Streptomyces clavuligerus: one gene and its partner. Each later gene encodes a partner of the first gene's protein in a complex. Links are inferred from orthologs where the notes say so. Each region holds a gene or a part of one and is shown on either strand. Other genes may lie near its edges.

What was found. The genes of interacting proteins can lie anywhere in the genome.
Region 2: the proteins of dnaG (region 1) and dnaB are in contact, whole or in part, in a crystal structure (PDB 2R6A), measured with the Geobacillus stearothermophilus proteins. The link is inferred for Streptomyces clavuligerus from one-to-one orthologs. Residues at the interface, in WP_049624496.1 of Geobacillus stearothermophilus: Lys456, Leu457, Leu458, Pro459, Ala460, Asn463, Ala464, Leu467, Leu535, Leu536, Ile537, Ala538, Gln544, Glu545, Asp548, Tyr549, His552; in WP_033016901.1 of Geobacillus stearothermophilus: Ser13, Glu15, Ala16, Gln18, Glu91, Leu92, Asp94, Ala95, Val96, Pro97, Thr98, Ala99, Ala100, Asn101, Tyr104, Tyr105, Ile108.

What each region holds. Positions count from the first base shown.
Region 1 is NZ_CP027858.1:4,776,593-4,781,744, reverse strand. Bases 855-3,762 are described here. They hold dnaG (DNA primase), read right to left. Parts: upstream 3,312-3,762; coding sequence 1,398-3,311; downstream 855-1,397. Other genes in these bases: CRV15_RS20075 (NAD(P)/FAD-dependent oxidoreductase), read right to left, coding at 3,403-3,762; CRV15_RS20085 (RNA polymerase sigma factor), read right to left, coding at 855-1,117. In the rest of the region: more of CRV15_RS20085, read right to left, coding at 1-854; more of CRV15_RS20075, read right to left, coding at 3,763-4,671; CRV15_RS20070 (deoxyguanosinetriphosphate triphosphohydrolase), read right to left, coding at 4,851-5,152. UniProt on the Escherichia coli protein: RNA polymerase that catalyzes the synthesis of short RNA molecules used as primers for DNA polymerase during DNA replication.
Region 2 is NZ_CP027858.1:3,364,134-3,369,352, forward strand. Bases 1,349-4,323 are described here. They hold dnaB (replicative DNA helicase), read left to right. Parts: upstream 1,349-2,090; coding sequence 2,091-3,557; downstream 3,558-4,323. Other genes in these bases: CRV15_RS14110 (MATE family efflux transporter), read right to left, coding at 1,349-1,647; CRV15_RS14120 (aminoglycoside phosphotransferase family protein), read left to right, coding at 3,615-4,323. Outside these bases: rplI (50S ribosomal protein L9), read left to right, coding at 1-126; more of CRV15_RS14110, read right to left, coding at 310-1,348; more of CRV15_RS14120, read left to right, coding at 4,324-4,505; CRV15_RS14125 (serine hydrolase domain-containing protein), read left to right, coding at 4,587-5,219. UniProt on the Escherichia coli protein: The main replicative DNA helicase, it participates in initiation and elongation during chromosome replication. Travels ahead of the DNA replisome, separating dsDNA into templates for DNA synthesis.

The sequences.
Region 1 (5,152 bases):
CGCGCAGCTTGTTGAGGGTCTTGGACTCGATCTGGCGAATCCGCTCCCGGGTCACGCCGAAGATCCGTCCGATCTCCTCCAGGGTGCGCGGCCTGCCGTCGGCCAGGCCGTAGCGGAGCTGGACCACCTTGCGCTCGCGCTCGCCGAGCGTGGAGAGCACGGCCTCCAGATGCTCCCGCAGCAGCAGGAAGGCGGCGGACTCGACGGGGGACGCGGCGTCGCCGTCCTCGATGAGGTCGCCGAGGGCGACATCCTCCTCCTCCCCGACCGGCGCGTGCAGCGAGACCGGCTCCTGGGCGAGCCGCAGTACCTCGCTGACCCGCTCCGGGGGCAGGTCGAGCTGGGCGGCGACCTCCTCGGGGGTGGGCTCGCTGCCCTGCTCCTGGAGCATCCGGCGCTGCACCCGGACCACCCGGTTGATCAGTTCGACCACATGGACGGGGACCCTTATGGTGCGCGCCTGGTCGGCGAGAGCCCGGGACATGGCCTGGCGAATCCACCAGGTGGCGTACGTGGAGAACTTGTAGCCGCGGGTGTAGTCGAACTTCTCGACCGCGCGGATCAGCCCGAGATTGCCCTCCTGGACCAGGTCGAGCATGGTCAGTCCGCGGCCGACATAGCGCTTGGCGACGGAGACCACGAGCCGCAGATTGGCCTCGATCAGCCGGCGCTTGGCCATCCGGCCCATGACGACGAGCCGGTCGAGGTCGGCCGCGAGCCGGGAGCTGTTGAGGTCGGGGGTCGCGGCCAGCTTCTCCTCGGCGAAGAGCCCGGCCTCGACCCGGCGGGCCAGCTCCACCTCCTCGGCGGCGGTGAGCAGCGGAATCCTGCCGATCTCCCGCAGATACTGACGGAAGAGGTCGGAGGAGGGGCCGCTGCTCTCGGACCGGGCGGTACGGGCGGACCCCGGTCGTGGCGCGCTCTCCTCGGCGCCCGTCCCACCGATCGCCTCGGCACTCTCCTCGGCGTTCTCCTCGGCGCCCGCCCCGTCCTGAAGGGCCTCGGCCGCCGGGGCCTCGGGGTGGTGCGGCGACGGGCTCTGCGCGGGAACGGCCGGGAGGGGATCGGGCCGGGCAGAACGTTCCGCCGGGGTCTCGGTCAGGGTCCGGGTCTGCACGGGGGCGACCTCCAGGGTGATCGCTGCCGGGTCTGGGGGCGTACGGCAGCGGGACGGGGCGACCGGGGCGCCGCGTCCCGTACACGATGAACGATCCACGGGGGTGGGGAGGCCCACCGGAGGTGGACCGGCCGCCCTCCGGGGCTCGGGCACCGAATCCCAGTGTGGGGTACGACACACAGCCGCCACGAGGGGCGTGCGGAGAATTTTTGTCCTCGCTGTGACCCGGCGGTTACCCAGCGATCCGTTCTCCGGTGCGCACCGGGCCCGGCGCGGGGGCTCAGAGCGCCGCCGCGCCGTGGGTGCGCAGGGACTGGGCGTACTGCTGGAGCACCCACAGCTCGTTCTGGACGGCGGAGAACCGCTCGGGGTCCGCGTGCTGCCCGAGACGGGTCAGGGTGCCCTGGATCTCCAGCACCCGGCGGTCCACGGCGCGCAGCCGGACCTGGACGAGCTGCACTCCCGCGTAGATCTCGTCGACGGTCCGTGCGTGGATCGCCTCCACCGCCAGCTCGGTGACGAGCGCGCGGACGGTGTCGTTGGGCGCGGCCTCGCGCACCCGGGCGAGATAGCCGGGGCCGTCGCTGAGCCCCTGCTCGGTGCCGCCCGCGTCCGCGACGGTCTGCCGGACGGCCGCGTAGGGCGCCGCCGTGAACTCGTCCATCCCGTACGCGTCGAAGGCGGGAGAGACCAACTCGGGGTGCTGGAGCGCGAGTTTCAGCAGCTCGCGCTCGGTGCGGTGGGCGGGGCTGCGCAGATGGAGGGCGGGGCCGCCCGCCGGGGCGGGGGCGGTGGCCTGCTGCGGGGGCTGGGGGCCGCGCCGCCGGGTGTCGCCGGGGGCGGGGCCGCGTCCGCCCCGGTCCCGGGCCCAGCGGGCGAGCTGGGCCACCCGCTTGACCACGAATTGGGTGTCGAGGATGCCGATCATGCCCGCGAGCTGTACGGCGGACCCGTGCTGGATGGCCGGGTTCTTGATCTTGGCGACCACGGGGGCCGCCTCGTCGAGCGCCCCCGCCTGCCCCGCCGGGTTCTCCAGATTGTGCCGCTGGACGATCTGCCGCATGGCGAACTCGAACAGCGGGGTCCGGGAGCCCACCAGCGCCTCCACGGCCGCGTCGCCCTCGGCGAGCCGCAGATCACAGGGGTCCATCCCGCCCGGGGTGATCGCGATGGAGGTCTCGGCGGCGAACTTCTGATCGTCCTCGAAGGCCCGCAGCGCGGCCTTCTGCCCGGCGGCGTCACCGTCGAAGGTGAAGATCACCTCGGCGGTGGCATGGTCCATCAGCAGCCGTCGGAGGATCTTGATGTGGTCGCCGCCGAAGGCCGTGCCACAGGTGGCGATCGCGGTCGTCACCCCGGCCAGATGGCAGGCCATGACGTCGGTGTACCCCTCGACGACCACGGCCGTACTGGTCCGGACGATCTCCTTCTTGGCCAGATCGATCCCGTACAGCACCTGCGACTTCTTGTAAATCGCCGTCTCGGGGGTGTTCAGGTACTTGGGGCCGTTGTCGCTCTCGTGGAGCTTGCGGGCGCCGAAGCCGACGACATCGCCGGAGATATCGCGGATCGGCCACATCAGCCGGCCCCGGAAGCGGTCGATGGGGCCCCGGCGGCCCTCCTGGGAGAGGCCGGAGAGGGTCAGCTCCTTGTCGCTGAAGCCCTTGCCGCGCAGAAAACGGGTGAGGTGGTCCCAGCCCTGGGGGCTGTAGCCGACGCCGAAGTGCAGGGCCGCCGCCTGGTCGAAGCCGCGCTCGGCGAGGAAGGTGCGCCCGGCCGCCGCCTCGGGGCTGTTCTCCAGTTGCTCCGCGTAGTACTGGGCGGCGACCTTGTGGGCCTCGACCAGCCGGATGCGCTCGCCCCGCTGATGGCTGGGGTTGTAGCCGCCCTCCTCGTAGCGGAGGGTGATCCCGGCGGTGCCCGCCAGCCGCTCGACCGCCTCGGAGAAGGTGAGGTGGTCGATCTTCATCACGAAGGCGATCGTGTCGCCGCCTTCCTGGCAGCCGAAGCAGTGGAAGAGCCCCTTGCCCGGGCTGACCTGGAAGGACGGGGACTTCTCGTCATGGAAGGGGCAGAGCCCCTTCAGATTGCCGCCTCCCGCGTTGCGCAGCTGGAGGTACTCGGACACGACGGCATCGATCGGAACCGCGTCCCGTACCGCCTTGATGTCGTCATCGTTGATCCTGCCTGCCACGGGTGAATTCTACGGTGGACGGCCGACATCCCCGCCCGGCCGCGGACCCGGCCCCGGAGGGCTTCGGCGATCACGGCCGGGCGGGGGTGGCTCACCCCTGCCCGGACAGGGAGTCCAGCGGGACGGAGGGGTCGGCGAGCGCGTCCGCGTCCACGGCTCCGCCCGAACGGATCAGCTGCTGGATCGGGGCCGTGACGTCCCACACATTCACATTCATCCCCGCGAGCACCCGGCCCTCCTTCAGCCAGAACGCGATGAACTCCCGCTTCCCGGCGTCGCCGCGCACCACGACCTGGTCGTACGACCCGGCCGGGGCCCAGCCCGAGTACTCCATGCCCAGGTCGTACTGGTCGGAGAAGAAGTAGGGCACCCGGTCGTAGGCGACCTCCTGGCCGAGCATGGCGCGCGCGGCGGCCGGGCCGCCGTTGAGGGCGTTGGCCCAGTGCTCGACCCGCAGCCGGGCGCCGATCCCGGGGTGCTCGGCCGCGGCCACGTCGCCCGCCGCGTAGATGTCCGGGTCGGAGGTGCGCAGCGAGGCGTCGACGGCGATGCCGCCGCCGTGGGCCCGGTCGGCGAGGGTGAGCCCGGCGGCCTCGGCGAGGGCGGTGCGGGGGGCCGCCCCGATGGCGGCGAGGACGTCGTGCGCGGGGTGCTCGTCGCCGTCGTCGGTGCGGACGCCGAGCACCATGCCGTCCTGTCCGGTGATCTCGGTGAGCCGGGCGCCGAAGTGGAAGCGGACGCCGTGCTCCGTGTGCAGATCGGCGAAGAACTGCCCCAGCTCGGGGCCGATGGCCTGGTGCAACGGGGTGGGCTCGGGCTCGATGACGGTGACCTCGGCGCCGTAGGAACGGGCCGCGGCGGCGACCTCCAGACCGATCCACCCGGCTCCGGCGATCACGAGCTGCCCATTGTCCCGGCCGAGCGAGGCCAGTACCTGGCGGAGCCGTTCGGCGTGGGCGAGGCGGCGCAGATGGTGGACCCCGGCGAGAGACGTGCCGGGGATGTCCAGCCTGCGGGGCTCGGCCCCGGTGGCGAGCAGCAGCTTGTCGTAGCCGAGGACGGTGCCGTCGCTGAGCCGGACGGTCCTGGCCGCCCGGTCGACGGCGACGACACTCTGGCCGAGGTGGAGTTCCACATCGGCCTGGGCGTACCAGGAGGGCTCGTGGACGAAGACGCTGTCCCGCTCGTCCTTGCCCAGCAGATAGCCCTTGGACAGGGGCGGGCGCTCATAGGGATGGTCGCGTTCGTCGCCGACGAGGATCACCCGTCCGGTGAACCCCTCTTGGCGGAGGGTTTCGGCTGCCTTGGCCCCGGCGAGACCACCCCCGACGATGACGAAGGTCTGGTGTCCGTCGACCACTTCGTGCCTCCATGGTGTTCCGGCTGCTGTACTGATCGGCCTTCAGCGAGCCTCCCGCACCCGGCGGGATGGCGGAAGAGGGAGTGGTCCGGCGTGTCTCACCGGCGGCCGGGACCCGTCCGCGCCCCGGCGGACCCACCCGCGCCGCCGGGGCGCGGGGAGGCCGGGGCCGTACGGGGTCAGGGCCGCGCGGTGAGCCGGGCGTGCAGCGCGCGGGCGGCGGCGTCCGTGAGGGAGGCGAGCTGGTCCACGATCACCCTGCCCCGCTCGCGGTCGTCGTCCGCCGCCGTGAACAGGGCGTGGAACTGGGGCTCCAGGCCCTCGGGCGCGCGGGCGGCGAGCGCGTCGGCCAGCTCGGTGAGGAGGACGCGCTGCTCGGCGCGGATCGCCTCCTGGTCGGCGCGGCGCATCACATAGCGGTCGGCGACCGCCTTGAGGACGGCGCACTCCAGCCGGGTCTCCGCGGGGACGACCAGCTCGG
Region 2 (5,219 bases), 1.4 Mb from region 1 along the record:
CCCGAGGTCGACAAGCGCCGCGTTGAGCTCGGTTCGCCGATCAAGAACCTGGGCTCGCACCAGGTGTCCGTGCGTCTGCACCCCGAGGTTGCCGCGACCTTCGGTATCGAGGTCGTCGCCGCCTGAGGCAGCGTCTGAGCGCACGCGTGTGAACGCACGGAAGGGCCGTACCCCGGGGGGTACGGCCCTTCCCGTTGTTCCGAGACGTGCCTCTGCTCTGAGATGCGCCTTGCTCCGGAACGCCTCGATGTTTCACGTGAAACGCTCGGTTTCACGTGAAACAGTCTCTTTCGGGAGGAGCCGTGAGGCTCAGCGGGTGGCGCCCAGGACGATCCAGTGCCCCGAGCGGGCACGGAGCCACAGGGTGGCCAGCCGGACGGCCATCATCAGTGTCATCGCCCACCACAGCGCGGTCAGCCCGCCGCCGAGGGCGGGAATCAGCAGGGCGACCGGGGCGAAGACGGCCAGGGTGGCCAGCATGGCCCAGGCCAGATAGGGGCCGTCACCGGCTCCCATCAGGACACCGTCGAGGACGAAGACCACTCCGGCGATGGGCTGGCAGAGCGCGACGACCAGCAGGGCCGGCAGCAGGGCGTCCTGGACCAGGGGGTCGTCGGTGAACAGCGGGGTGAACAGCGGCTGGGAGATCACCAGCAGCATGCCCATGACTCCTCCGAAGACGATGCCCCACTGCACCATCCGGCGGCAGACCTGCCGTGCTCCCTGGGCGTCCCCGGCTCCCAGGCAGCGGCCGATGATCGCCTGGCCCGCTATGGCGATCGCGTCCAGGGCGAAGGCCATCAGACTCCACAGCGAGAGAACGATCTGATGGGCGGCGATCTGGTCGTCCCCCATCCGGGCGGCGACGGCGGTGGCGATCATCAGCACGGCCCGCAGCGACAGGGTGCGGACGAGCAGGGGGGCTCCGGCACGGGCGCTGGCCCGTATGCCCGCCGCATGGGGACGCAGGGAGGCACGGTGGCGCCGGGCCCCGCGGATGACCACGATCAGATAGGCGACGGCCATCCCCCACTGTGCGATCACGGTGCCCCAGGCGGAACCGGCGATGCCGAGTCCGGCCCCGTACACCAGGCCCACATTGAGGACGGCGTTCGCGGCGAAACCGGCCCCGGCGACCACGAGCGGAGTGCGGGTGTCCTGGAGGCCGCGCAGTACGCCGGTGGCGGCCAGCACGATCAGCATGGCGGGGATGCCCAGGCTGGATATGCGGAGATAGGTGACGGCGTAGGGGGCGGCGGTGTCGGAGGCCCCGAGGATGTCCACCAGCGCGGGCGCGGCGGGCAGGGTCAGGGCCACCAGGGCGGCTCCGAGGAGGGTGGCCAGCCAGATGCCGTCCATGCCCTGGCGGATGGCGGCACCGAGATCGCCCGCGCCGACCCGCCGGGCGACGGCGGCCGTGGTGGCGTAGGCGAGGAAGACACAGACGCTCACGGCGGTCATCAGCAGGGCGGCCGCGATGGCGAACCCGGCGAGCTGGGCGGTGCCGAGGTGGCCGACGACGGCGCTGTCGACCATGACGAAGAGGGGTTCGGCGACCAGCGCTCCGAAGGCGGGGAGGGCGAGCGAGACGATCTCTCGGTCGTGCCGCCGCCGGAGCGCCTTCGGGGAGGTGGGGGCCTGGGTCATGGGCTCAAGGTAATCGTCCACAGGTAATAGATGCAAACCGTGTGTGGCTATTACTTCTCATCGAAGCGCCGGTTCCGGGGCGTCTCGTTTGTCGCGATCTTGGCCCCCGGGGAAAAGTTTTTCTCCCCCACAGGCCGTGGATGGAAGACTCGCTGGTCAGAGGGGTCCTCCCGGGCGTGACATGATTTTGTCCACAGCACTGTCCCCCGCTCCATGCACAGGTTCCGGGGAGTTCTCCACAGCATCGGGGCGCTCATCCACATGGCCTGTGGATAACCAGATTGGCTGACGGTGCCCGGGGCCCTACCGTGGACCCTCGCCCGACGCGCCGGAAGCGGAGTTGGGCCACTCGTTTTGTCAGTCCTGTGCCGTAGAAAGAGGGGGCACGGCGAGGTCCGCTGAGCGGACGGGAGGAGGTGGCCCGGGTGAGTGTCTCCGAGCCCTTGGACGACCCCTGGGCGGCCGAAGGCGGCCCCGGCGACCGTCTGCCCGTCTCCCGTCAGCGGCGCGGGGACCAGCGCTCCGGCCGGGACGACCAGCACGACCGGGGCAGGGACTCCGAGGGCTGGGACGGCGGCTCCCCCGGCTTCGAGCGGGTGCCGCCCCAGGACCTCGACGCCGAACAGTCGGTCCTCGGCGGCATGCTCCTCTCCAAGGACGCGATCGCCGATGTCGTGGAGGTCCTCAAGGGCCACGACTTCTACCGTCCGGCCCATGAGACGGTCTACACCGCCATCCTCGACCTCTATGCCAAGGGCGAGCCCGCCGACCCCATCACCGTCGCCGCCGAGCTGGTCAAACGGGGGGAGATCACCCGCGTCGGCGGTGCCTCCTACCTCCACACCCTCGTCCAGTCGGTGCCGACGGCGGCCAACGCCTCGTACTACGCCGAGATCGTCCACGAGCGGGCGGTGCTCCGGCGTCTCGTGGAGGCCGGTACCAAGATCACGCAGATGGGCTATGCGGCCGACGGCGACGTGGACGAGATCGTCAACTCGGCCCAGGCGGAGATCTACGCGGTCACCGAGCAGCGCACCAGCGAGGACTATCTGCCGCTCGGCGACATCATGGAGGGCGCGCTCGACGAGATCGAGGCGATCGGCTCCCGCAGCGGTGAGATGACCGGGGTACCCACCGGCTTCACCGACTTCGACTCGCTGACCAACGGCCTCCACCCCGGCCAGATGATCGTCATCGCCGCCCGTCCCGCGATGGGCAAGTCCACGCTCGCCCTGGACTTCGCCCGGGCCTGCTCGATCAAGAACAACCTGCCGAGCGTGATCTTCTCCCTGGAGATGGGGCGGAACGAGATCGCGATGCGGCTGCTGTCCGCCGAGGCCCGCGTCGCGCTGCACCACATGCGCTCCGGCACCATGACGGACGAGGACTGGACCCGGCTCGCCCGCCGGATGCCGGACGTGTCGCAGGCGCCGCTCTACATCGACGACTCCCCGAACCTCTCGATGATGGAGATCCGCGCGAAGTGCCGTCGGCTGAAGCAGCGCAACGATCTGAAACTGGTCGTGATCGACTACCTCCAGCTGATGCAGTCCGGCGGCTCCCGGCGCGCCGAGAGCCGGCAGCAGGAGGTCTCGGACATGTCCCGTAACCTCAAGCTGCTCGCCAAGGAGCTGGAGCTCCCGGTGATCGCGCTCTCCCAGCTGAACCGTGGCCCCGAGCAGCGCACCGACAAGAAGCCGATGGTCTCCGACCTGCGTGAGTCGGGCTCCATCGAGCAGGACGCCGACATGGTGATCCTGCTGCACCGCGAGGACGCCTACGAGAAGGAGTCCCCGCGCGCGGGCGAGGCCGACCTGATCGTGGCCAAGCACCGTAACGGCCCGACCGCCACCATCACGGTCGCGTTCCAGGGCCACTACTCGCGCTTCGTGGACATGGCCCAGACCTGAGCCGACCGCCCGGGTAATTCACTGGCCGAGGCGGAGCCCGGGCAGAAGGCTGTCACCGTGACACTTCATGAGAACGAGATCGGTGTGGATGAGGCGGTCGTCCGGTCGCTGCTGCGGGAGCAGCGACCGGAGTGGGCCGACCTCCCCGTCTCCCCGGCCGGCGCGGGCACGGACAACACCATGTACCGGCTCGGCAGCCATCTGCTCATACGGCTGCCGCGCACGCCGGACAACGCGAAGGCCGTACAGAAGGAACAGACGTGGCTGCCGCGGCTGGCGCCGCATCTTCCCTGTCGCATCCCGGAGCCGGTGCACGCCGGTACCCCGAGTTCCGCCTTTCCGCTCGCCTGGTCGGTCTACCGCTGGATCGACGGTGACGAGGCCGGCCCGGGATCGGTCACCGATTGGCCCGCCTTCGGGGCCGACCTGGCGGCGACCGTGCAGAGGCTGCACTCCGTCCCTCTGATGGGAGCTGTGCGGCAGGGCGGGCTCAGCTGGTACCGCGGGGGTGGCCTGGGAGCGTGCGACCGGTGGATCAGCGAGTACTTCGACACCTGCGGGACGATCCCGGGTCTCGACCTCGACCTCGCGTACCTGCGGCACCTGTGGCGGAGTGCGCTCGCCCTGCCCGAGCCGTCCGGCCGGCAGGTATGGCTCCACGGCGACCTCAAACCCACCAACCTTCTGGTTCAGCAGGGGAAGCTGCACGCGGTCATCGACTTCGGGTGTCTCTCGGTCGGCTTTCCCGACGCCGAGCACGCGCCTGTGTGGGATCTGCCCCCCGGGGCCCGACAGGCGTACTGGGACGCCATGAGCCTCGACGACGTGACGTGGTCGCGTGCCCGGGCGTGGGCCATCGCCGTCGGAGTCAGCGGGGTGGCGTACTACTGGGACACCTATCCCGCCTTCGTCGGCGCATGCCTGTCGCGCCTCCGCGCGATCACGTGACAGCGGGATCGATGAGTACGGCCCCCGCAGCTCCGGGACCCGGCGGACGGTGCGGTGCGGGGACTTCGATAGACCTGCTCCATGACCTCATCAGTGACCACTCTGCTGCCCGCCACCGAGCGGGCCCTGCTGACCAGCGTCGCCACCGCCCAGTCCACGGGCCGCAGCCCCTCCCTGGTCGCCGGAGTCGCGCGCGACGGGCAGCTCGCGTGGACCGGGGGCTGTCCCGAGACGGACGGATTCCGGCCGGCGCAGACGCAGTACCGCATGGGCTCGATCACCAAGACCTTCACCGCCGTCCTGGTGCTGCGCCTCCGTGACGAGGGGCTGCTCGACCTGGACGACCCGGTGGAGCGGCACCTGCCGGGCACGGGGCTGGGGCCGGTGACGATCGCCCAGCTCCTCGGGCACGGCGGCGGGCTGCGCGCCGAGTCGCCCGGACCCTGGTGGGAGCGGACCCCGGGCACGCTCCGGCCCGGACTCGCCGATGTGCTCGGCGAGGGCCCGATCCACCCCGCCGGACGGCGCTTCCACTACTCCAACCCCGGCTACACCGTGCTGGGTTCCCTGGTCGAGGCGGTCCGTGGTGTCCCCTGGGAGGAGGCGCTGCGCACCGGGATCCTTCAGCCCCTGGGGCTCACCCGCACCGGCCTCAGGCCCGAGGCGCCCGCCGCCGAGGGCTGGGCGGTGCACCCCTGGGCGGATGTGCTGCTC